One region of the Clostridium neonatale genome, then DNA from elsewhere that is predicted to be linked to it. Evidence: predicted binding sites of a transcription regulator. Region 1 holds the regulator's gene; the other holds the start of a gene.

The links. Region 1 encodes NrdR, which represses ribonucleotide reductase genes. Its sites were predicted from a motif close to CACNANATNTNGTG; they were not measured.
Region 2: CNEONATNEC86_RS00510 (anaerobic ribonucleoside triphosphate reductase) is a predicted target of NrdR. The motif match lies at 5,236-5,249, and genes of this name have one in related genera.

Annotation. Positions count from the first base shown of each region.
Region 1 is NZ_UICR01000002.1:751,574-762,769, forward strand. Features, by position in the region: gene pstB (phosphate ABC transporter ATP-binding protein PstB) at 1-112, opposite strand, end outside; gene pstA (phosphate ABC transporter permease PstA) at 154-1,038, opposite strand; gene pstC (phosphate ABC transporter permease subunit PstC) at 1,038-1,931, opposite strand; gene CNEONATNEC86_RS15045 (phosphate ABC transporter substrate-binding protein) at 1,972-2,874, opposite strand; gene CNEONATNEC86_RS15050 (sensor histidine kinase) at 3,120-4,805, opposite strand; gene CNEONATNEC86_RS15055 (response regulator transcription factor) at 4,807-5,508, opposite strand; gene pgeF (peptidoglycan editing factor PgeF) at 5,520-6,254, opposite strand; gene nrdR (transcriptional regulator NrdR) at 6,428-6,877, opposite strand; gene CNEONATNEC86_RS15070 (YlmC/YmxH family sporulation protein) at 6,948-7,217, opposite strand; gene sigG (RNA polymerase sporulation sigma factor SigG) at 7,380-8,153, opposite strand; gene sigE (RNA polymerase sporulation sigma factor SigE) at 8,239-8,943, opposite strand; gene CNEONATNEC86_RS15085 (sigma-E processing peptidase SpoIIGA) at 8,955-9,758, opposite strand; gene ftsZ (cell division protein FtsZ) at 10,474-11,196, opposite strand, start outside.
Region 2 is NZ_UICR01000001.1:107,824-119,019, forward strand. Features, by position in the region: gene CNEONATNEC86_RS00470 (DUF7922 domain-containing protein) at 1-205, shown strand, start outside; gene CNEONATNEC86_RS00475 (hypothetical protein) at 223-789, shown strand; gene CNEONATNEC86_RS00480 (prolipoprotein diacylglyceryl transferase) at 894-1,655, shown strand; gene CNEONATNEC86_RS00485 (YhfM domain-containing protein) at 1,652-2,488, shown strand; gene CNEONATNEC86_RS00490 (Mrp/NBP35 family ATP-binding protein) at 2,509-3,354, shown strand; gene CNEONATNEC86_RS00495 (ferredoxin) at 3,477-3,671, shown strand; gene thiT (energy-coupled thiamine transporter ThiT) at 3,816-4,502, opposite strand; TPP riboswitch at 4,640-4,741, opposite strand; gene CNEONATNEC86_RS00505 (hypothetical protein) at 4,767-4,973, opposite strand; gene CNEONATNEC86_RS00510 (anaerobic ribonucleoside triphosphate reductase) at 5,267-7,375, shown strand; gene nifV (homocitrate synthase) at 7,743-8,903, shown strand; gene CNEONATNEC86_RS00520 (aconitate hydratase) at 8,970-10,892, shown strand.

The sequences.
Region 1 (11,196 bases):
AAGGACCAATTAGTGCTGTAACTTCATTTTTATTTATTTTCATATTAATATCTTTTAATGCTTGCTTCTCTCCATAATATAAACATAAATCTTTAGTTTCAATAATGCTCATGATTAACTCTCCTACTTTCGCCACATAAATTAACTCTATTTTTATTGTCCACCGTACTTTTTCATAATTCTTTTTCCTATTAATTTAGCTAATATATTGAATAAAAGAACTGATATTATAAGAACCGCTGCTGTTCCGTTTGCTATTTGGGTAGCATCTGCTACAATACCTTCCGAATTTAGCTTCCATATATGAACTGCTAATGTTTCTGCTGGTCTAAATAATGAAAATGCTGATTTACTATTAACCAGACTTATAGTATTAAAGTTTAAAGCTTTTGAGCTTAAACCTGCCGTATATAAAAATGCTGCTGCTTCTCCAAAAATTCTACCTGCTGCTAAAATTACACCTGTTAAAATTTCACCCATGGCACTTGGTACTGTAATTTTAACAAGAGTCTGCCATTTCGTAGCTCCAAGACCTAAAGATGCTTCTTTAACTCTTTTGCTTGCTGTTGCAATTGCATTTTCTGATATTCTCGTCATTGAAGGTATGTTTAATATTGTAACTGATAAAGCACCTGCAAGGATTGAATATCCCCACCCTAATTTATTTACAAAAATAAGCATACCGAACATTCCAATAACTATAGAAGGTAGAGAAGACATTGTTTCAAGGCACATTCTTATAAAATTAAGAACTTTTCCTTCTTTAGCATACTCTGATAAATATATACCTGCTCCAATACCAATTGGTACTGTTATAAGTAAAGAAATTAATAACATATAAAATGAGTTAAATAACTGTGGACCTATTCCTCCACCAGCTCCCGATATTTTAGGCTTTCCAAACAAAAAGCTTGGCTTTAACATGCTTCCACCTTTATATAATATATATACAATAAATAAACCAAGTAATAACACTATAAACGTACTTATTGCATAAAGTATAAATGTTGCAATTTTATCTACTTTTTTAGCATTCATTAGACAGCACTCCTTTTTTCAATTCTTCTCACAATCAATATGAAAATGAATGATATTATTAACAATATTAATGCTAATGTCCATAATGCATCATTCCATGCTGTTCCACTTACTGTGTTTGCCATGTCCATAGTTATTATACTTGTCAAAGTTGACATTGATGAAAGAATACCATCAGGTATCTTAACTGTGTTTCCTATAACCATTTGTACTGCTAATGCCTCTCCAAAAGCTCTAGCAATCCCAAGAACTACCCCTGTAAGTATTCCTGATTTTGCACCTGGAACAATAACCCTTGAGATTGTTTGCCATCTTGTTGCACCAAGGCCATATGATGCCTCAATGTGATCCATAGGTATAGTCTTTATAGCATCTATTGATAATGTTGCTATTGTAGGTAATATCATAAGTGATAGTACTAATACTCCTGCAAGTAACGAGTACCCCATACCACCAACATTATTTTTTATAAAAGGAACTAAAACAGAAATTCCTACCCATCCATATACAACAGATGGTATTCCAACTAAGACCTCTAATGATGGTTTTATTAATTTATTACCTATTCCTTTTGATATTACATTTACAAATATGGCTAAAGCTATAGCAATAGGCGCGCTTATAACAACTGCGCCTACACTAACCAATGTTGAGCCTAAGATGAAAGCCAAAGCTCCAAAAGAAGGAGAATTTTCTTGTCCAGGCTTCCAATTATTAGTGAATAGAAACTCTGATATGCTATAGTGATTTTGCGTAAATGTTTTTATCCCTTTAGATCCTATAAAAATTATTATAGCTACTGTGATTAATATAATGAGTATTCCACAAAAGTTTGCAAAAATCTGACCTATATACTCATTCTTAATCCTTTCCTTTAAACTTCTTTTTTCCATCTTAACTCATCCTCTAATTTAAAATTATTTATGTTTTTTTCTATTTTACTTTCATTTCTGATCCTGATATAAATCCTAAGTTTTCTAAGCTTTCATTATTTTCACTACTTGAAACAAATTCAATAAATTCTTTTGCTGGGCTTGTTGCTTCCCCTTTTGTATACATATGTCCATATGACCAAAATGGATATGATCCATCACAAATATTAGCTTTATCTGAACTTACTCCATCAATACTAACAACTGCCAATGCTTCTTTAGCCTCTTCATTGTTCATATATGCAAGGCCAACATAACTTATTGCTCCTTCATTTTCTCTCATAGCTGTAAGTACCGCACCGTTAGAATCCTGCATAACTCCAATTGAATCATTTTCAAGTGAAGCATCACCATCCAATATAGTTCTTTCAAAAGTAGCTCTTGTACCCGAACCAGATTTTCTATGAACTATAAATATTTCCTTATTAGGTCCACCAATTTCACTCCAATTAGTAACTTTTCCTGAAAATATATCCTTAATTTGATCTTTAGTTAAATTTGTAATTCCAAGACTTTTACTAACTACAACTCCAAACCCTTGTGCTACTACTTGATGATCAACTAGTTCTTTTGCTTTATCTGTATCTAATTTTTCTTCTGCCAATAGATCTGAATTTCCTATATCAACGCTACCTTCAAGTACTTGAGTAAGTCCTGTTCCTGATCCACCTGCTTGTGCACTTATTTCGACTTCTGAATATTTTTCATTAAACTTTTCAATTGATTGTTCCATTAATGGTAATAAAGCAGATGAACCACTTATTGTTAATGTACCACTTAATCCTTCTTGAGCTTCACCGTTGTTTGTGTCAGCACTTCCATTACCACCACAACCTATCATTCCAATTCCAATCATAGCTACAAGTAAAGTACCAACTATGTATTTTAAAGATTTCTTTTTCATTATTTTTCCTCCGTAAGCGATATGTTTTAACATCAATTTAATATACCTATTTATTTTGTCCTTTACAAAACTAATGATAAACTTTGAAAGTTAATAAATTATTAGAATAATGTTAAGATATTAGTCAGTTATGTTAATAAAATTTAACATAACGTTCTATATATGAATAGTTTCTATTTAAATAAAAAATACTTAGAAATATATTTCCTAAGTATTTTTTACAAATAAATATGTTTTTATTCACTCTAAAGATATGGTATTTTAATTTTAAATGTAGTCCCAACCCCAAGCTCACTTTCTACATCTATCTGACCGTTAAAAATCTTAACTATATGTTTAACTATAGCTAAGCCTAATCCTGTACCACCCTTTTTACGCGACTTATCTACCCTATAGAATCTTTCAAATATTCTTGGTATATCTTCTTTCGGAATACCAATTCCATCATCAATAATATCTAAACAATAATATTGTTCATCGTTATAGCTATTTATTGTTATTTTACCTTTATCATTAGAATATTTAACTGCATTTTCTATCAAGTTTAGCACCAATTGATGGAATTTATCCTTATCTCCTAAGATATTTTCACAATTCTCATCATTATATTCAATTTCCACATTTTTATTTACAGCTATTTTTCTCATTACATTTATGACATCTTCAATTATGTTTTCTGGTGAAAACTCCCCAACTTCTGAGACTAAATTACTTTCAATATTAGATAATACTAATATATCATTTATAAGGCGTGTTAATCTTTCAGCCTCTTTATTTATTATATCTAAAAATTTTTCTCTAGTTTCATCATCTTTAACTATCCTCAATGTTTCTGCAAAGCCTTTAATTGAAGTCAGTGGTGTCTTTAATTCGTGAGAAACATTAGCTACAAATTGCGTTCTCATAAGTGCAACTCTTTTTATATCAGTAACATCTTGAAATAAAATTACTCTTCCTATATTCTGAGAGTCATTTATTATATCAGATTTTTTTATTTTTATTTCCCTTTCTATTGGATGAAGAACTTTTATTTCCTCTTCATTTTTATCTTCGTTCTTCAAAAATGACTTTATATCATAATCACTTACATAATCAAATATACATTCACCAACTATATTTTTCTTTATGCCAAGTAAGGTTCCAACATATGGATTAATTAATATTACATTGCTATCTTCATCTATTGCAATTATTCCACTTTCTACACTATTTAATATAGATTCAACTTTATTCTGCTTATCAACCACTTCTTTAATTTTGATTTGAAGCTGTTCAGCCATTTTGTTAAATGTATTACTTAAAGTTCCAAGTTCATCATTACTTTTTATGTTTGACCTTATTTTATAATCACCATGACTCATCTTTGATGTTACTGATTCCAATTCTTTTATTGGCTCAACAATTATTCTAACCAACCTAAATGATAAAAATAATGAAAATACAATGACAACTGCAATTATAAATAAATAATATTTAAGATTAGCTTGTTCAAACATATTTACAGTACTTATTGGTATAGATGTCCTTAATACTAAATTATCACTGACTTTACTTGCATAATACATAAGTTTAGTATCTAAAGTCTCACTATACCTTATCTGATATCCACTTCCATCTTCAAAAGCTTTCTTTATCTCTAATCTTTCCTTATGATTTTCATTACTTTTAATTTCATTATCATATAATACGTCTCCATTTTTATTAACCAAAGTAATTCTAATTGGAGTATTATTGATTTTAACTTCGTTAAATTTGCTCAAATCATGCTTATCAAAATCCTCATTTTTACTTATAAGATAGTTTACGTTCACAAGTATTTGCTTTGTATTATTTATTTCTCTTAAATTAATTAATGTTATAAATGATGATGTTAATAATAATATAGCAAATAAAACAGTTACCATTACAGATGTTAGTATTTTGTTCCTCATATTATTCCTCTGGGTTAAATCTATACCCTACTCCTCTAATAGTCTCAATGAATCTTGGATTCTTATCATCCTCTTCTATTTTCTTTCTCAAGTATCTTATGTGTACATCAACAGTTCTTGTTTCTCCTATATATTCATACCCCCATATTTTGTCTAATAAAACCTCTCTTTTAAGTATCTTTCCTTTATTTTTAATTAATATTTGAAGAAGCTCAAATTCTTTTAGACTCAAGTCCACTTTATTATTATTTACTACTACTTCATGGCGCTCAAAATTTACAGTTAAGCTCTTTGATTTATATATTTCACTATCACTTTCGCTAAAAGTATTTGTTCTTCTTAGAACCGCTTTAACTCTTGCCAATAATTCTCTCACTGAAAAAGGCTTAGTTATGTAATCATCTGCCCCTAATTCCAATCCCAATATTTTATCTAACTCTTCGCCTTTAGCAGTAAGCATTATTATTGATGTATTTTTCATTTCATTATTTCTCTTAATTTCTTTACAAACATCAAAACCATCCATTCCTGGAAGCATTAAATCAAGAAGCATTAAACTTGGCTTATTCTCGTTTGCAATTTTTAATGCATCAATTCCATTATTAGCCTCCATCACTTCATATCCTGCACTTTGTAAATTAAATTTTAATAACTCAACAATATGTTCTTCATCATCAACTATTAGTATTTTTTCTTTAGACATATTTTTCCCCCCTATTTTAGGAATACAAAAGAAAACATTCTTCCATAAGCTCCTTCACTTTTTCTATATGAATATAACTTAATATCTTCATTACAATAAGTACATATTCCTAAAGTAAATATGTTTTTTTCATCTACGCCACTTTTTATTAGATCATCTTCAACGCAGCACTCTAAATTTAGATTTCTTCCATTAAATAATTTATTTTTATCAATATCATATTTTTTTTCTATAAATTTATCTTTAAGTTCTTCAGAAACTTCATAGCAACATTTTCTAATATGAGATCCAATATAGGCTTTAATATTTTTTTCATTGCATTTAAATTCATTCTTCATTTTTTCTATGGTCTTAAAGGTTATTGATTCAAATGTACCTCTCCATCCACTGTGTATAGCTGCTACTACTTTTCTCACTTCATCTACTAATATTACTGGCACGCAGTCTGCTGTAAAAATACCTACTGCTATTTTTTTTATGTTAGTTATTACCGCATCACCTTCCATGTCATTTATATCTTTTCCAGTGTACTCTAATATTTTATCACTGTGTATTTGTTTTAGATATACAACTTTTTCCAGATCAAATTCTCCACTTAAAGAATTCAAATACTTTTTTCCTTCCTCAGTAGCTCTGTTAAAGCTTCTATTTTTTTCTGCATTTGTAAACACAACTTGAAATTTATCACTATCTAAAATCAAATAATCCTCTTTCTTTATAAGAGAATCTAACAGAACTTTGTTCATTTAACTATATCCTCCTAGTCTTAACCCTTACATTATTAATATTAACATTATATATAATAATTAGTATATCTTTTAACTAATTTTTAACTTATTAATAACACAAATCATTTTTAATTATTTTTATATATATAAAAAGGATATTGAAGCTTACTTCTCAATATCCCAATTTTTTTTTATGTTGTAAGGTTTTTTATTTCTTCAAGAAAAGTATTAATATCCTTAAACTGTCTGTAAACTGATGCAAATCTAACATAAGATATTTCATCAAGCTCTTTTAATTTGTTCATAACCATTTCACCAATATCCTTAGATGGAATTTCTGTAAGCATGCTATTAGAAATTGTTTTTTCTATGTCATTTGCTAAATCTTCCATTTGTTTTCTTGATATTGGACGCTTTTGGCAAGCTATTATTAAGCCATTTATTATTTTTTCTTTATTAAAATTTTCTCTAGTTAAGTCTTTTTTTATTACCAATATAGGAAAATCTTCTATTTTCTCATATGTGGTATATCTTTTATTACATCTTAAACATTCTCTTCTTCTTCGAATTGTTGTATTGTCATCTGTTGATCTAGAATCAACCACCTTACTTTCTTCAAAAGAACAAAAAGGACACTTCATTTACATCACCTCTTAACTTTAGTGCATCAACTTTACTTATATATATTATAACGTCATTCTTCTTATATTGCTATATATTATTTATATCATTATCTATTTCACCTTGTGATTTCACCAGTATAACATCCGTCCCTATTTTCACTATATTTTTCCACGGTATTTCTTTTTCTTCATCCTTCCCAAACCATGATTTAACTTCTCCTGGTAATATTAAAGAAATTACTTTATTTGTATCACAGTCTATTTTCAAATCTCTAATAAATCCAAGTTTACTTCCAGTTAGTACATCTATAACTTCCATATTTCTCATTCCATTGATTGAATGTAATTCTAACTCCATCAAATCTCCCCCATAAATTTTTATTTTTTATGTAGTTTAATTAATCTATATTATTAAATATATGATTCATTTTCTTATTTATTATTGGCTTCTATACATATTTTTAATAAAGTTTACGAAATTTAAAAGACGTTCAAAATACTTTTGAACGTCTTTTTGTAATTAAACATGTTTTCTCATATGCTTTAATGCTGTTTTTTCTAGCCTAGAAACTTGTGCTTGGGATATACCAATTTCTTCGGCCACCTCCATTTGAGTTCTTCCATTAAAAAATCTTAAATTCAATATTAGTTTTTCTCTATCTGTTAATTTTTTCATAGCCTCCTTTATTGATATATTTTCAAGCCAGCTTTCATCAGTATTTTTTGTATCACTTATTTGATCCATTACATAAATTGCATCTCCGCCATCATGATATATAGGTTCAAATAAAGACACTGGATCTTGAATTGCATCCAATGCAAATACTACTTCTTCTCTTGGCAATTCTAACTCTTTTGCTATTTGAGAAACCGTTGGTTCTTTGTTATTATCTTTTATAAATTTTTCTCTTGTTATTAAAGCTTTATAAGCTATATCCCTTAATGACCTGCTAACTCTAATTGAATTATTATCTCTTAAATATCTACGGATTTCACCTATAATCATAGGTACTGCATATGTAGAAAATTTTACATTCTGTGATAAATCAAAATTATCTATTGATTTCATAAGACCAATGCATCCTACTTGAAATAAGTCATCAATATTTTCCCCTCTATTATTAAAACGTTGAATTACACTAAGTACTAATCTTAAATTTCCCTTTATAAATGTTTCTCTTGCATTTTTATCTCCTGCTTTCATTTGCAATAGCAATTGCTTTTTTTCTTTTTCTTTAAGTATAGGAAGTTTTGCTGTATTAACACCGCATATTTCCACCTTGTTAATTATCACAAAATTTTCCTCCTTTCGGAAGTAATGATATGTATTGCATTAATCATTATTTCCGATAGCAGATACTTTTATACTCAAAGACAACCTAAATCATTCTACTTATTTCTTTTTTTAATCTTCTAATAATTTTCTTTTCTAATCTAGATATATAAGATTGTGATATTCCAAGCATATCCGCAACTTCTTTTTGTGTCTTTTCTCTTGTTCCATTTAATCCAAATCTTAATCTTACAATTTCTTTTTCTCTATCATTCAAGCTTTTTAGTGCTATAAGTAAAAGCTGCTTGTCCACCTCATCTTCTATTAAATTATATACGGTATCATTATCTGTCCCTAATATATCTGAAAGCAATAATTCATTTCCATCCCAGTCAATATTTAATGGTTCATAAAATGATATTTCTGCTTTTACTTTGCTATTTCTCCTTAAATACATTAAAATTTCATTTTCTATACATCTAGATGCATATGTTGCAAGCTTTATTTTCTTTTCAGGATTAAACGTATTTACTGCTTTAATGAGCCCAATTGTTCCTACTGATATTAAATCTTCTACATTTACACCTGTATTTTCAAATTTTCTTGCAATATAAACTACTAGTCTTAAATTTCTTTCTATTAATATACTTCTAATACTTTCATCACTATTTAATTTATTAACTAAATCTTCCTCTTCATCCTTAGATAATGGTGGTGGAAGTGCATCATTACCGCCTACATAATATAATCCTCTTCTAAATACTTTTAACTTACTTATTAATTTATTTAATAATACAATTATCTTTTCCACTTTGAATCCTCCTATACTATTCCTCTTGATAATAATGCATTAAATGTACTATTTTTGCTGAATTGATCACTACATGGACATATTATTGCATCAATTTTTCTAAATTCTAATCCATGATCTTTTATATTTACATTATTAACTCTAATACCTACAAGTATTCCATTTGATTTTACTGTTCTATAAGGTATATGATATATATTATTTCCCTGGAAATTCACATCACCTAACAAGCTTTCTTCAACTATTATGCAAGGTAAGTTTGTTATTGGTTCTCTCAATTCATTTCCTGTGTCTAAAAATCCTTTAAATATATAGTTTTTATTTTCTATATAACACTCTACAGAAAATATGTAATTATTTACAAAATTTTGTTCTTTAATATAGTAACTAATTCTATCAATAACTATAAATAGTATCATAAAACTTAAAATCACATATTTAATTGAATACTTTGCAATACTAAATTTCTCCCCTAATATATATATATTTTCTTTTAGTGAAAACAGAAAACATATTCCACTTAATGTAAATGAAACCATTAAAAATATTGTAGTAGTCTTAAGTAAATTAATGATACTTGTTTTTCCATAAGTAATCCAAACCATTATTATTGCCATAATTATTTGAAATGGGAAGTAACTAAAAATCTTCAATTCTGGAATCAGTAATACCACTGTATATATGCTTCCTAAAAAACTTGAAAATATCATTATATTTGTCTTACATTTATGATGAATTAATTTCATAGTTAATAATAGCAGAAACAAATTTACTATAAAATTTTCTAATATTAAAACATCTATATATATTTCCATTTTTATTCCTCCATCATATGAATTCATTATAGACTCATCTGTCTTAAAAATTTGTCACAATCTAATAACATATTAATATTTTTTAACTTTAACTTTTTACATTTACTTACATCATTTTTTGTAGACTACTTTTTATATGATAAAATAACTTTTTATGATTTTTTTTACTTTTTCACAATTTAATTTGTAAAATAAAAAAGTGGCTTCGCCACGCTTTATACGTAAAATATAAACCTTAATACTATAAAATAAGCAATTACTCAAACACATTTTTAAATAAGAAGGCACTTTTGCGGGACTATAATTTATTTTTTAACGTATTGAACTATCTAAGTTACAGAAAGCCTCTATTCTTAAGGCTTTTCCTATTATAAAAATTTTATACTTTCCTATACGTTAAAAAATCGCCAAGGCGACTATGATATGATTCTCTATAAAATATAAATCCAATAGAATACAATAACTTTAATTTTAAAAATCGTTTACCCGTAGTTTTTTCATCGCATACTGTTTTTTCTGAGCAAGCCTGTGAAAAGGACAGGCGCATATAATTTATTTTTTATTCTTTAGTCTTTATATTTTATTTATTACAATATTATCAAAAATAACTTAGCCACTGGTTATCTAAATATATAAATTACTAAATAATAAAAAATTATAGCCTTAAAAGATAATTCTTTTAAGGCTATAATTTAAATATATAAAGAAGTAAATATTAATGTTTCTTTTGTCTTCTTAAAAATACAGGTATATCTAAATCATCTGATTCATAACTATTATTTGAAGTTATAATTGGTTCAACTGTAGGTTCTACTGTTGCTGCAACCTCTTCTTTAACAGAAGTATTATTTACTGGCTTAACACTCTCTTTAGTTATTGGTTCTATAGAAGGTTGACATTCAAATCCTGTTGCGATTACTGTAATTCTTATTTCTTCTTTTAAAGACTCATCAATTACAGCTCCAACAATAATATTAGCATCTGGATCAACCGCTTCACGTACTACATCTGCAGCATCATATACTTCTAACGCTCCAAGATCTGCTCCACCAGTAAAATTTATTATAACATCTGTAGCTCCATCGATTGAAGTTTCTAATAATGGTGATGAGATTGCCTGCTTAACTGCATCTTGTGTTCTTGTCTCACCCTTACCAAAACCAACTCCCATATGTGCTAATCCTTTATCAAGCATAACTGCTTTTATATCCGCAAAGTCTGCGTTAATAACACCAGTTATAGTAATTAAGTCTGAAATTGCTTGAACCCCTTGTCTTAGCACTTCATCAGCCAATTTGAACGAATCTAAAAGTGTTGTTTTCTTATCAGCCATTGTTAGAAGTCTTTCATTTGGTATTATAACTAAAGTATCAACTTTTTCTTTTAGATTTTCAATCCCCATTTCTGCATGTCTCATTCTTCTCTTTCCTTCAAATGG
Region 2 (11,196 bases), on a different contig from region 1:
CTTATTAGGTTATAAGTGTGATACAGAAGGAGAATTACAGTATATAGTATATGGTATACCAGGTTCTAAGGATAAAGAAGATCAACCGTATGGAGGAAAAACAGGATTCGTAACATGGACAAATAGTAATAATAGAAGTCAGGGATATTGGCTAATGTTCTATGATTTTAAAAATTCTTCAATTGTAATACCTATGAAGAAATAAAAATAAGTTGAACAGATATGAATAAAAAGCAGTTAATTGTTACGTCCATATTAATATGTTTAATGTTGTTACTATCCATAGTTCAAGGTTTTTTCAATAAAAACTTTAATAAGGTGGCTCTTACGGATAATGGGATAAATGAATTTAAGGAATATAATTTTGATAAAAGTAACTATATTATTTCTTTGCCAAATGAATGGACGGTAGTTGAGAGAATGGGAGATAATCAATACATAAATAATGTATTGAATTTTACAGATGGAAATAATAAACTTACTGGATCATTACAAATTATTAATACAAATGATGAGATTGAAACCTTTGCAGAGAGAGATTCTAAAAACCAATCTTTAAAGTATTCTAAATTAGAAATAATGCCTTATAAATATAAAAGTAATATTGGGGTTTTATCAACATATGAAACTACCATTAGAAATGGCTATGATTTTAAAAATCAATGTTATTATTTACAATTCGAAAAAGGTAAAATAGTTAAGATATTATTTAATGTAAAAGAAAAAAATTATAAAGAAAATATAAAATCAGTATTTAATTCTATTGTTTCCAGTGTAGAGCTTAGTTAAGCGATAATATTTGCTAATAATGAGCATTAGTATTATAATTTTAAGTACCAATGAGAGGCTGTTTTGTTTCTCTTTGGTACTTGTTTAATGTAAGGAGGAAATTAATGAGGATAACACTATTTGAGATATTTGGGTTAAAAATCAGAAGTTATGGACTGATGATTGCAATTGGTATAATTATAGCTTCTAGCTTATTAATCAGAGCAGCTAAGAAGAAAGGCTATGATGAAGATTCATTATTAAATTTAATTATATTTGCTGTAATAGGTGGAGTGTTAGGCGGAAAGTTATTATTTATAATAACTGAATTTAAGGAAGTTTTACAAGATCCAAGTATATTGAAAAACTTTGGATATGGGTTTGTTATTTATGGTGCTATAATCGGTGGAGCTCTATCTATATATTTATACTCTAAGAAAAAAGGGTGGAATACGTTAGAATTATTAGATATGACTATTCCAGGTGTAGCTATAGCACAGGGATTTGGAAGGATAGGTTGTTTTCTAGCAGGTTGCTGCTATGGGGCTGAAACGGATTTGCCAATTGGAGTTGTGTTTCCAGAGGGGTCTCTTGCACCAGCTGGAATTCATATTCATCCGACTCAATTATACTCATCAGCTTTCGATTTTATATTAGGATTTTTCCTTTTATATTATTCAAAGAAAGAGAAGAAATCTGGAAAAGTAGTAGGTTGTTATTTAATCATATATAGTATAGGTAGATTTTTGATTGAGTTCTTGAGAAATGATCCAAGAGGTAGTGTAGGAATTCTTTCTACATCACAGTTTATTGCTATATTTACTTTAATCATTGGAATAGTGGTTTTTAATTTCCATAAGTTGATTAAAGGAGTGTATAGGAAGTGAGAAAAAAGAAATTTATAATTTTAAGTATATTAATAGTTACTATTATAAGTAGTTTATTCTCAGGATGTACTTTATTGGACAATTTAGCTATTAAGGCTAATTTGAGAAATGAAAGTTTTGACTACATAAAGCAAGAGAAAGTAGATCAAATAATAATACAAAATTTTAGAGATAGTGGATTTAGATTTATAGTAAATGATCCTCAGGCAATTAATGATATATATAAAATTTTGAAGAAGGGCAAAATCGTTTCTGATAAATCTTCTCTTGATCCTGATTACATATTTGAAGTTCAGATTGGAGACGAAGTAAAAAAGTATAATTATATAGTTGGTACTGATGAAAAAGGTAAGGGTAATTTTTATAATGATCAAGAGTCATTTATAGTTCCAAAGACTTTGGAAAATACAATAATGCAAAATCTTTCATTTATAAGAAAGCCAAGAGATTTTCAATATATTTACTATCAATCAATCCTTGATATACTTGAATTAAAAAAAGATGCATTATCATCTAATAGTAAAGTCGGAATAGATATTTCAGGTGATACAGAATGCTTGAAATATATATTTTCAGTAGAATTATTAGATTTTGAAGAGAGCATAAAGAAAATACTACCTAATGCTGAATTAGTTAAAAACAATTCAGATCAATTTGATACAATAATAACAGTTAAAAATAGAGGGTATAGCACAACTATATTTAAAACATTGATAACTGTGGATAATAAAAAAGACAATTCTTATGAAAATTACTATATTCAAGCTGAATATAGTTATAAGGATTGGAATATTAACATTAGTGAACCAAATGAAAAGCCAAGAGATTGGTAAAGAGCAAGGAGGACTATGCGATGGGAAACTGTGATAGCTGTCCAAGTAAGGGCACTTGTCAAACAAAAAAAGAAGATTGTAATGGTGTAGAATCTTCAAAATTACAGCCAAGATTCGGAAGGATAAAGAATGTTATAGGTGTAATAAGTGGTAAAGGTGGAGTTGGTAAATCAACTGTAACTGGTATCATGGCAGCAATGTTAGCTAAAAGAGGATATAAGGTTGGTGTACTTGATGCTGATATTACAGGACCTTCTATGCCAAGAGTTTTGGGTATAAATGAGAAGAGAGCTGGAATAGTGCCTATTAATGATGAGGTTGTTAGATTTGATCCAGTTGAAACTGATTGTGGTATAAAAGTAATATCAATGAATCTTGTTAATCCAGTAGAAGAAGAACCTCTTATCTGGAGAGGCGGGATTATAAATGGCGTGCTTAAACAAATATTTGTTGATACTAACTGGGGAGAACTTGATTATTTACTTATAGATATGCCACCAGGCACAGGAGATATTGCATTAACTGTTATGCAGGAGTTTCCTATAAATGAACTAGTTATTGTTTCAACACCACAAGATATGGTATCAATGATAGTTAAGAAAGTTGTAATAATGGCTAATAAAATAGGTGTTAAAATTAAAGGCGTCGTAGAAAATATGGCTTATATTAATTGTCCGGATTGTGACAAAAAGATAAGAGTATTTAGTAATAAATCATCTGAAGAAAATGCTGAATATTTAGGAATACCATTAATAGGAGAACTTCCTATTGATATTAATCTTACAGACGCATTAGCGCAAGGTAAATTAGAAGAGTATGTTAAAGAAGATCCATTATATTCATTAATATTCGAAGGATTATATTAATAAAACTTACTGCCCAAGAATGATCTGAAAATCATTCTTGGGCAGTATTATTTTGATTATGAATAATTCTTTTATTATAGGTAAATAATAAAATTGAAATTTTTTAGAGAGGAAGTATGAAAATGAAAGCTGCAGTTGATAAAGATACTTGCATAGCATGTGGATTATGTCCATCTATATGTCCAGAATGTTTTGAAATAGAGGATGATGGAAAGGCTGGATTCATAGTTGATGAAGCACCAGATGGAACAGAAGGAGAAGTTCAAGAAGCTGTAGACAGCTGCCCAGTAGCTGCAATATCAATTGTAGAAGAATAGAAAACTTGATTTTTGTTATTTCTTCTATAATTGTAGTCTTAATTTATATTAAGAAATCATATTTTAGAAAATAAAAAATGATTATATTTAATAGTAAAACTATTTTAAATATAATCATTTTTTTATTTTAAAGTAATAATGATATTATACTGTACCAAACTTAGATGTAGCATTTATTATTCTGTTAACTGGAAGGACTGATACTATTACTAAACATATGATACCTTCTATTCCTATCATAGGTCCATTAACAGATAATGAGTAAATCCAAGAAGACATTCCTTCAGGAGCATACATACCAAAGAAGGCAACTCCTGATATAAAGTGACACAAAAATCTAATGAATACAGATATACCTACACCGAGTAATCTCTTGTCCTTAAAGAATCCAGCAAGTCCTAAAGCAGTAAATGGAAGTGGATAATCAAATAGTACTTGGACTGGATGAAGGATATATGGATCCATAATGAATGTAATTACTCCATAAAGGAATCCTGTTAAACATCCAACCTGAGGTCCGTACATAAATGCAATAAGCAGTATAGGAACCATACTTCCTAAAGTTATACTACCTCCTTGTGGAAAGTGATAAAGTCTAAGTAGTTTTAGTATAGTTGCTAATGCTAAAGCAATCCCTATTCTTGTTATTAATTGAGATGTAAATTCTATCTTTTTTGCTTTAATTAATACAATTAATAATGCAATACATCCAATTATAGTAGCAACTGTTAACCACGCATTCTGTGGATTTTCTGTAAATTGTTCCTTTAAACTAGGAACAATCTGAGTTAATGAAAAGAATTCATCCTTCCATCCAAAAAAATTTTCCATAAAAAACCTCCTTTGTGTGCTTGTCCATATTATTTTATATGGATTGGGTAAGCCAGAGTATAAATCAAATTTTTTTATTATAGTAGAAAATTGATTCAACTCTATACAGGAGATATCAACCGAATAAATAGATATTTATTTTTATAAGGTTGCATTCCCTACGCTAGAATTAACTAGATCAGGTTTAAAGGGTTTATGATTTCTCAAATCTCAGCACAAAGGCTCCCCTAGCACATTACTATATTATTTATTGTATATTTAAATCTATATATAGTCAATTACATTATATACATTTAATTTATCGATATTATTATGATGAGAAATATATGAAGATGTATTTTCGTTTAAAGGCATATTGTAAGTCTTAATTGTATTATTTAATAAACTATGAGATGAAATGGTTGAGATATTATTATTATTATCAATTATTGAGCTTTCTTTAAATGTAGAATCCAGAATAAATCCTTTCATAATTAAAACCTCTTTTTTTATATTATTTTATAAATATTTTTAACAAAAAAATTTTTTTTATTCCTTAAAATAATACTGAATCCACATGTAATCTGATTTTAAATGATCTTTAAATTAGTCAAATATCCAATATGGGTAAAAATTCGAATAATATGAAGATAATATGACCTAACTAGATATAATTGAAATATTTTCGTTTAAAAATAAAAAATTAGAAGTATTGCTAACACATATTTAATAAAGTATAATAAAACAATGATGATACTAGATATTGTGTTGTGGGAGGAATATTAATGCTATATGTTGTAAAAAGAGATGGGAGACAAGTGGATTTCAACTCTGATAAAATAGCTCAAGCTATAAAGGGCTCAGCTAATGAAATCGGTTTAGATTTAAAAGAAAGTCAAGTTCTAGATACGGTAAAAAAGGTAATATCATTTATAGAAGTAGAAGCAAAATTAACTATAAGTGTAGAAGAAATTCAAAATTTAGTTGAAAAAGCATTGAGCGAACAAGGTCTTAAGGAAATTGCAGCGGCATATTCTGGATATAGACAAGAAAGAACAAAAGTTAGAGAAATAAAATCAGACTTAATGAAAGCTATACGTAGTATAGGTGTAGAAACAGATAGAGATAATGCAAATGTAGGAAATAACTTTAGCTCAAAGTTATTAAGAATAGCATCAGAATCAAATAAGTGGAATACTTTAGCAATAATGCCAAAGTTCTTAGCTAAGGCTCATGAAACTGGAGACTTATATTATCATGATTTAGATAGTTATAATTTAACTGTAAACTGTCTACACATACCTACAAGAGAAATATTAGAAAAAGGTTTCAACACTGGATATGGAACAATAAATGCTCCAAAGAGAATAGAAACAGCTGCAGAATTATCTTGCATATTACTTCAATCAACTCAAAACGATATGTTTGGGGGCCAATCACATCCAGATTTTGATAATGATATGGCAATCTTTGTAGAACCTACAAGAGAAGAGATTAGGAAAGAATTTAAAGAATTAGGTTTATCAGATGAAAAGATTAATGAAGTGTTAGAAAAGAAAGTAAGGGAAAGAGTTCACCAAGCTATGCAAGGTGTAGTTTATAATTTGAATACAATGCATTCAAGAGCAGGATCTCAAGTTCCGTTTAGTTCAATAAACATAGGATTGCCTACAAGTGAAGATGCGGCATTAGTATGTGAGATTTTCCTTTTAGAATATGAAAAAGGATTAGGTAAAGGAGAACAACCTATTTTCCCTAATATAATTTTTAGAGTTAAAGAAGGCGTAAATAGAGAAGAAAATGATCCATACTTCTATTTATATAAATTAGCATGTAGAGTTGCAGCAAAAAGAATGAACCCTACTTTTATGAATATAGACGCAGACTTTAATAAAGAATACTATGATAAAGGATATGTTCCAGCAACAATGGGATGCAGAACATACATAATGAAGAACGTTAATGGGGAGCCTGGTTGTAAAGGAAGAGGAAACATTGCTCCAACAACTATTAATTTACCAAGAATAGGTCTACAAGCAAAGGGCAGTGTAGATAAATTCTTTGAAATATTAGATTCAAGACTTGAATTAGCAAAGGATTCTCTACTTCATAGATATGATGTGTTGAAAAAACTAAGAGTTAAAGATTTACCATTTGTAGTTGGGCAGGGTCTTATGAAAGGCTCAGAAGGCTTAGAACCAGATGATTCTATTGAACCAATATTAAAACAAGGAACTTGGGGAATTGGATATATAGGTCTTGCAGAAACCTTAGTAGCATTAGTTGGAAAGCATCATGGTGAAGATGAAGAATCTAGGAAACTAGGAGTAAAGATTGTTGAATATATTAGACAATATACAGATAGATTATCAGAAGAACTAAGTTTAAATTGGAGTTGTTATGCTACTCCTGCAGAAGGCCTTTCAGGAAAGTTTATAAAGCAGGATCAAAAGATATTTGGAATAATAAAAGGCGTTACAGACAAAGAATATTATACAAATAGTTTCCATGTACCTGTTGGTTATCCTATATCAATAAAAGATAAAATAGATATTGAAGCACCTTATCATAAACTATGCAATGGAGGTCATATAAGTTATATTGAAGTAGATGATTATCCAAATGCTGAAACTGTTATGGATATAGTTAATTATGCATATAAGCATACTAATATAAGTTATATAGGGGTTAACTTCCATATCAGATACTGTAAAGAATGTGGAACATATCTTCAAGCAGGAGATAGTAAATGTACTAAATGTGGAAGTATGGATATTCAAGGAATATCAAGAGTCACAGGATATTTAAGTTTAGATGAGAGATTTGGACCAGGAAAGTGTCACGAAAGAGAAGATAGAATTTCTCACACAGAAAACCATACACATAATTATTAAAAATATATAAATTTAGAAGAGTTGCCATCAAGAATATATTTTAAATGGCAATTCTTTTTTATATATGAATAAATATTTAATAATGCTGAATTAATATTAAAAAATAGTAGTCTTACTAATAAGAAATTTACATTTTAGAATATGATATATAAATATAATGTTGCAATGTAAAAAAAAAATCTTGCAATAATTTTATTAAATATTCATTAAAATATATGAAATTAAATAATACATGAAGGAAGATAAGGCATCTGTTGCAAAAATATGATTATAAGTATTGGCAGTTAATGTATAATGTGATATTATATGATTATATATAATATTTTGAAATATTATGAGCAATATTTATAAATTGGGGGAAAGTACAATGGCAGTTATTGATTTGAAGACTGGAAGCAAAGTCACTATAGTAGATACTACTCTTAGAGACGGCGAACAAACAGCAGGAGTAGTCTTTGCTAACCAAGAAAAAATAGCAATAGCAGAAATGTTGAGCGACTTAGGTGTTGATCAACTTGAAGTAGGAATACCTACTATGGGCGGAGACGAAAAAGCGGCTATAAAAGAAATTGTTAAGAGAAATCTGAAGTCAAGTATTATGGCATGGAATAGGGCTGTTATAAGTGATGTAGAGCAATCAATTGATTGTGGTGTAGATGCGGTTGCAATATCTATATCAGTATCAGACATTCATATTGAGCATAAGTTAAGGACATCTAGAGAATGGGTACTTGAACATATGATAAAATCAGTAGAATTTGCAAAGAAGAATGGACTTTATGTATCAGTAAATGGAGAAGATGCATCTAGAGCAGACAAAGATTTCTTAGTGCAATTTATTAATGAAGCTAAGAAGGCAGGAGCAGATAGATTTAGATATTGTGATACAGTAGGTATAATGGAGCCATTCAAGATAAGAGATGATATAAAATATTTACATGATAAAACTAATTTTGATATAGAAATGCACACACATAATGATTTTGGTATGGCAACAGCAAATGCAATAGCTGGTATAAAAGGCGGAGCATCACATGTGGGTGTAACTGTAAATGGATTGGGAGAAAGAGCTGGAAATGCTGCGCTAGAAGAGGTATTAATGGCACTTATGCTTGTTTATGGATATAAAGGTGAAAATATAGATACTAAGATGTTTAAAGATGTATCAGAATATGTATCAAGAGCATCAGGCAGAGAACTTCCAAAGTGGAAAGCTATAGTTGGATCAAATATGTTTGCTCATGAATCAGGAATACATGCAGATGGAGCATTAAAAGATCCTAAAAATTATGAAGCTTTTGATCCAGCAATAGTCGGACTTGAAAGACAAATATTAATAGGAAAACATTCTGGACGAGCTGCTATAGTTAATAAGTTTAAAGAATATAATATAGATCTTACAGATGAAGAATCAAAAGGTATATTAGAACTTGTAAGATCAACTTCAGTTAGATTAAAGAGAACTCTCTTTGATAAAGAAGTAGTACAATTATATAAAGAATATCAAAGATTGAAGTCTGAAAAGTAAAAATTATCTCAGGGGAATCCCAGAGGTTTAAAAATAAAAAAAGTGATGAAATAGGGGGAGCTATAGGTGGGCGATAATTTAGTTTATAAAATTTTAAAAACACATGTTGTAGAAGGAGAATTAAAAGCAGGAGAGCCAATAAGTTTAAAGATCGATAAGACTTTAACTCAAGATTCAACTGGAACTATGGCATATCTTCAATTAGAAGCTATGGGCATAGATAGAGTAAAAACAAAAAAATCAGTAGCATTTATAGATCATAATATGTTACAACAAGGATTTGAAAATGCAGATGACCATAAGTTTATTCAAACTGTAGCGTCTAAATATGGTGTATATTTTTCAAAGCCAGGTAATGGTATATGTCATCAAATTTTCTTAGAAAGATTTGCTACGCCAGGAGATACATTAATAGGATCTGATAGTCATACACCAACTGCTGGTGGTGTTGGTATGCTTGCAATGGGAGCTGGTGGATTAGATGTTGCTCTTGCCATGGGTGGTGGGGCATATAATATTAATACTCCAAAAGTTGTTAAAATCGAACTTACAGGAAAATTAAATAAGATGGTAGCTGCCAAAGATGTTATTCTTGAAGTATTAAGAAAACTAACAGTTAAAGGCGGAGTAGGTAAAGTATTTGAATATGCAGGAGAAGGTGTTAAAACACTTTCAGTTCCAGAAAGAGCTACAATAACAAATATGGGAGCTGAACTTGGAGCTACAACTTCAATATTCCCTAGTGATGAAAGAACATTAGAATTCTTTAAGGCACAAGGAAGAGAAGAAGACTGGATAGAATTTAAGCCAGATGCTGATGCGGTATATGATGACGTAGTAACAATTAACTTGGATGAACTAACTCCACTTACAGCTAAGCCACATAGTCCAGATAATGTAGCTAAGGTTAGTGAAGTAGGCAAAATTAAAGTAGATCAAGTATTTATAGGTAGTTGTACTAATTCCTCTTATGAGGATTTAATGAAGGTTGCAAAGATACTAAAAGGAAATAAGGTACATCCAGATGTTAGTTTAGTAATTGGGCCAGGGTCAAGACAAGTTATGGAGATGATAGCTAGAAATGGTGCTTTAGCAGATATAATCAGTGCAGGAGCAAGAATCCTTGAAAACTCTTGTGGACCATGTATTGGCATGGGACAAGCGCCAGGAACTAATGGAATTTCTTTAAGAACTGTAAATAGAAACTTCTTTGGTAGAAGTGGAACATTAACAGGTCAAATATATATTGTAAGTCCAGAAACAGCAGCTGTTTCGGCAATAAATGGAGTATTGACTGATCCAACAGAAATGGATATAGATTTAACAATAGATATGCCAGAAAGATTCTTGATAGATGATTCTATGATTTTAGCACCAGCACCAACAAATGCTGAAGTTGAGGTGGTTAGAGGACCAAACATCAAGCCATTCCCAATAGGAAAAGAATTAGGCAGTGAAGTTGATGGAAAAGTAATAATTAAAGTAGAAGATAATATTACAACAGATCATATTATGCCTTCTAACTCTAAGTTGTTACCATTTAGATCAAATATTCCATATCTTTCAGAATTCTGCTTCAGTACAATCGATGAAGAATTCCCTAAGAGAGCTAAGGAAAATAATGGTGGATTTATAATAGCTGGAGATAACTATGGTCAAGGATCAAGTAGAGAACATGCTGCATTAGCACCATTATATCTAGGTGTAAAAGGCGTAATAGCTAAATCATTTGCTAGAATTCATAAAGCTAATTTAATTAATAATGGAATAATTCCAATGGAATTTAAGAATGCAGATGATTACAATAAGATTGATTTATTAGATGAATTAAAAATTGAAGGAATTCAAGATGCATTAAATACAGGAGCTGTTAAAGTTAAGAATTTAACTAAAGGAACTGAATATGATATATTAGTGGATTTAACTGATAAAGAAATTGAAGTTATTAAAGCTGGTGGAAGATTAAATTACGTAAAGAAAAACAGCTAAACATAAAATGATATTATGAGTGAATAATATAGAAAGTATAGTATTAGGAATATAGTATTCTTAATACTATATTTTTTATATACTATTAGTAAAACGGGTAAATTATAATCTAGCATATTAACAAAAAATAAATTATTAAAAAGTAATTATGGATTTTATAAGAAGTTATTTTTATAGAGGATTTAAAACATATAGGGTTACAGAAGATTGAAGGGATTAGATGTAAAAAAGTTAGTCTTTTATAAATTTTAAGTAAAATGTATAATAAATTATATATGATAATTATAATATAAAGAAAGAAGAG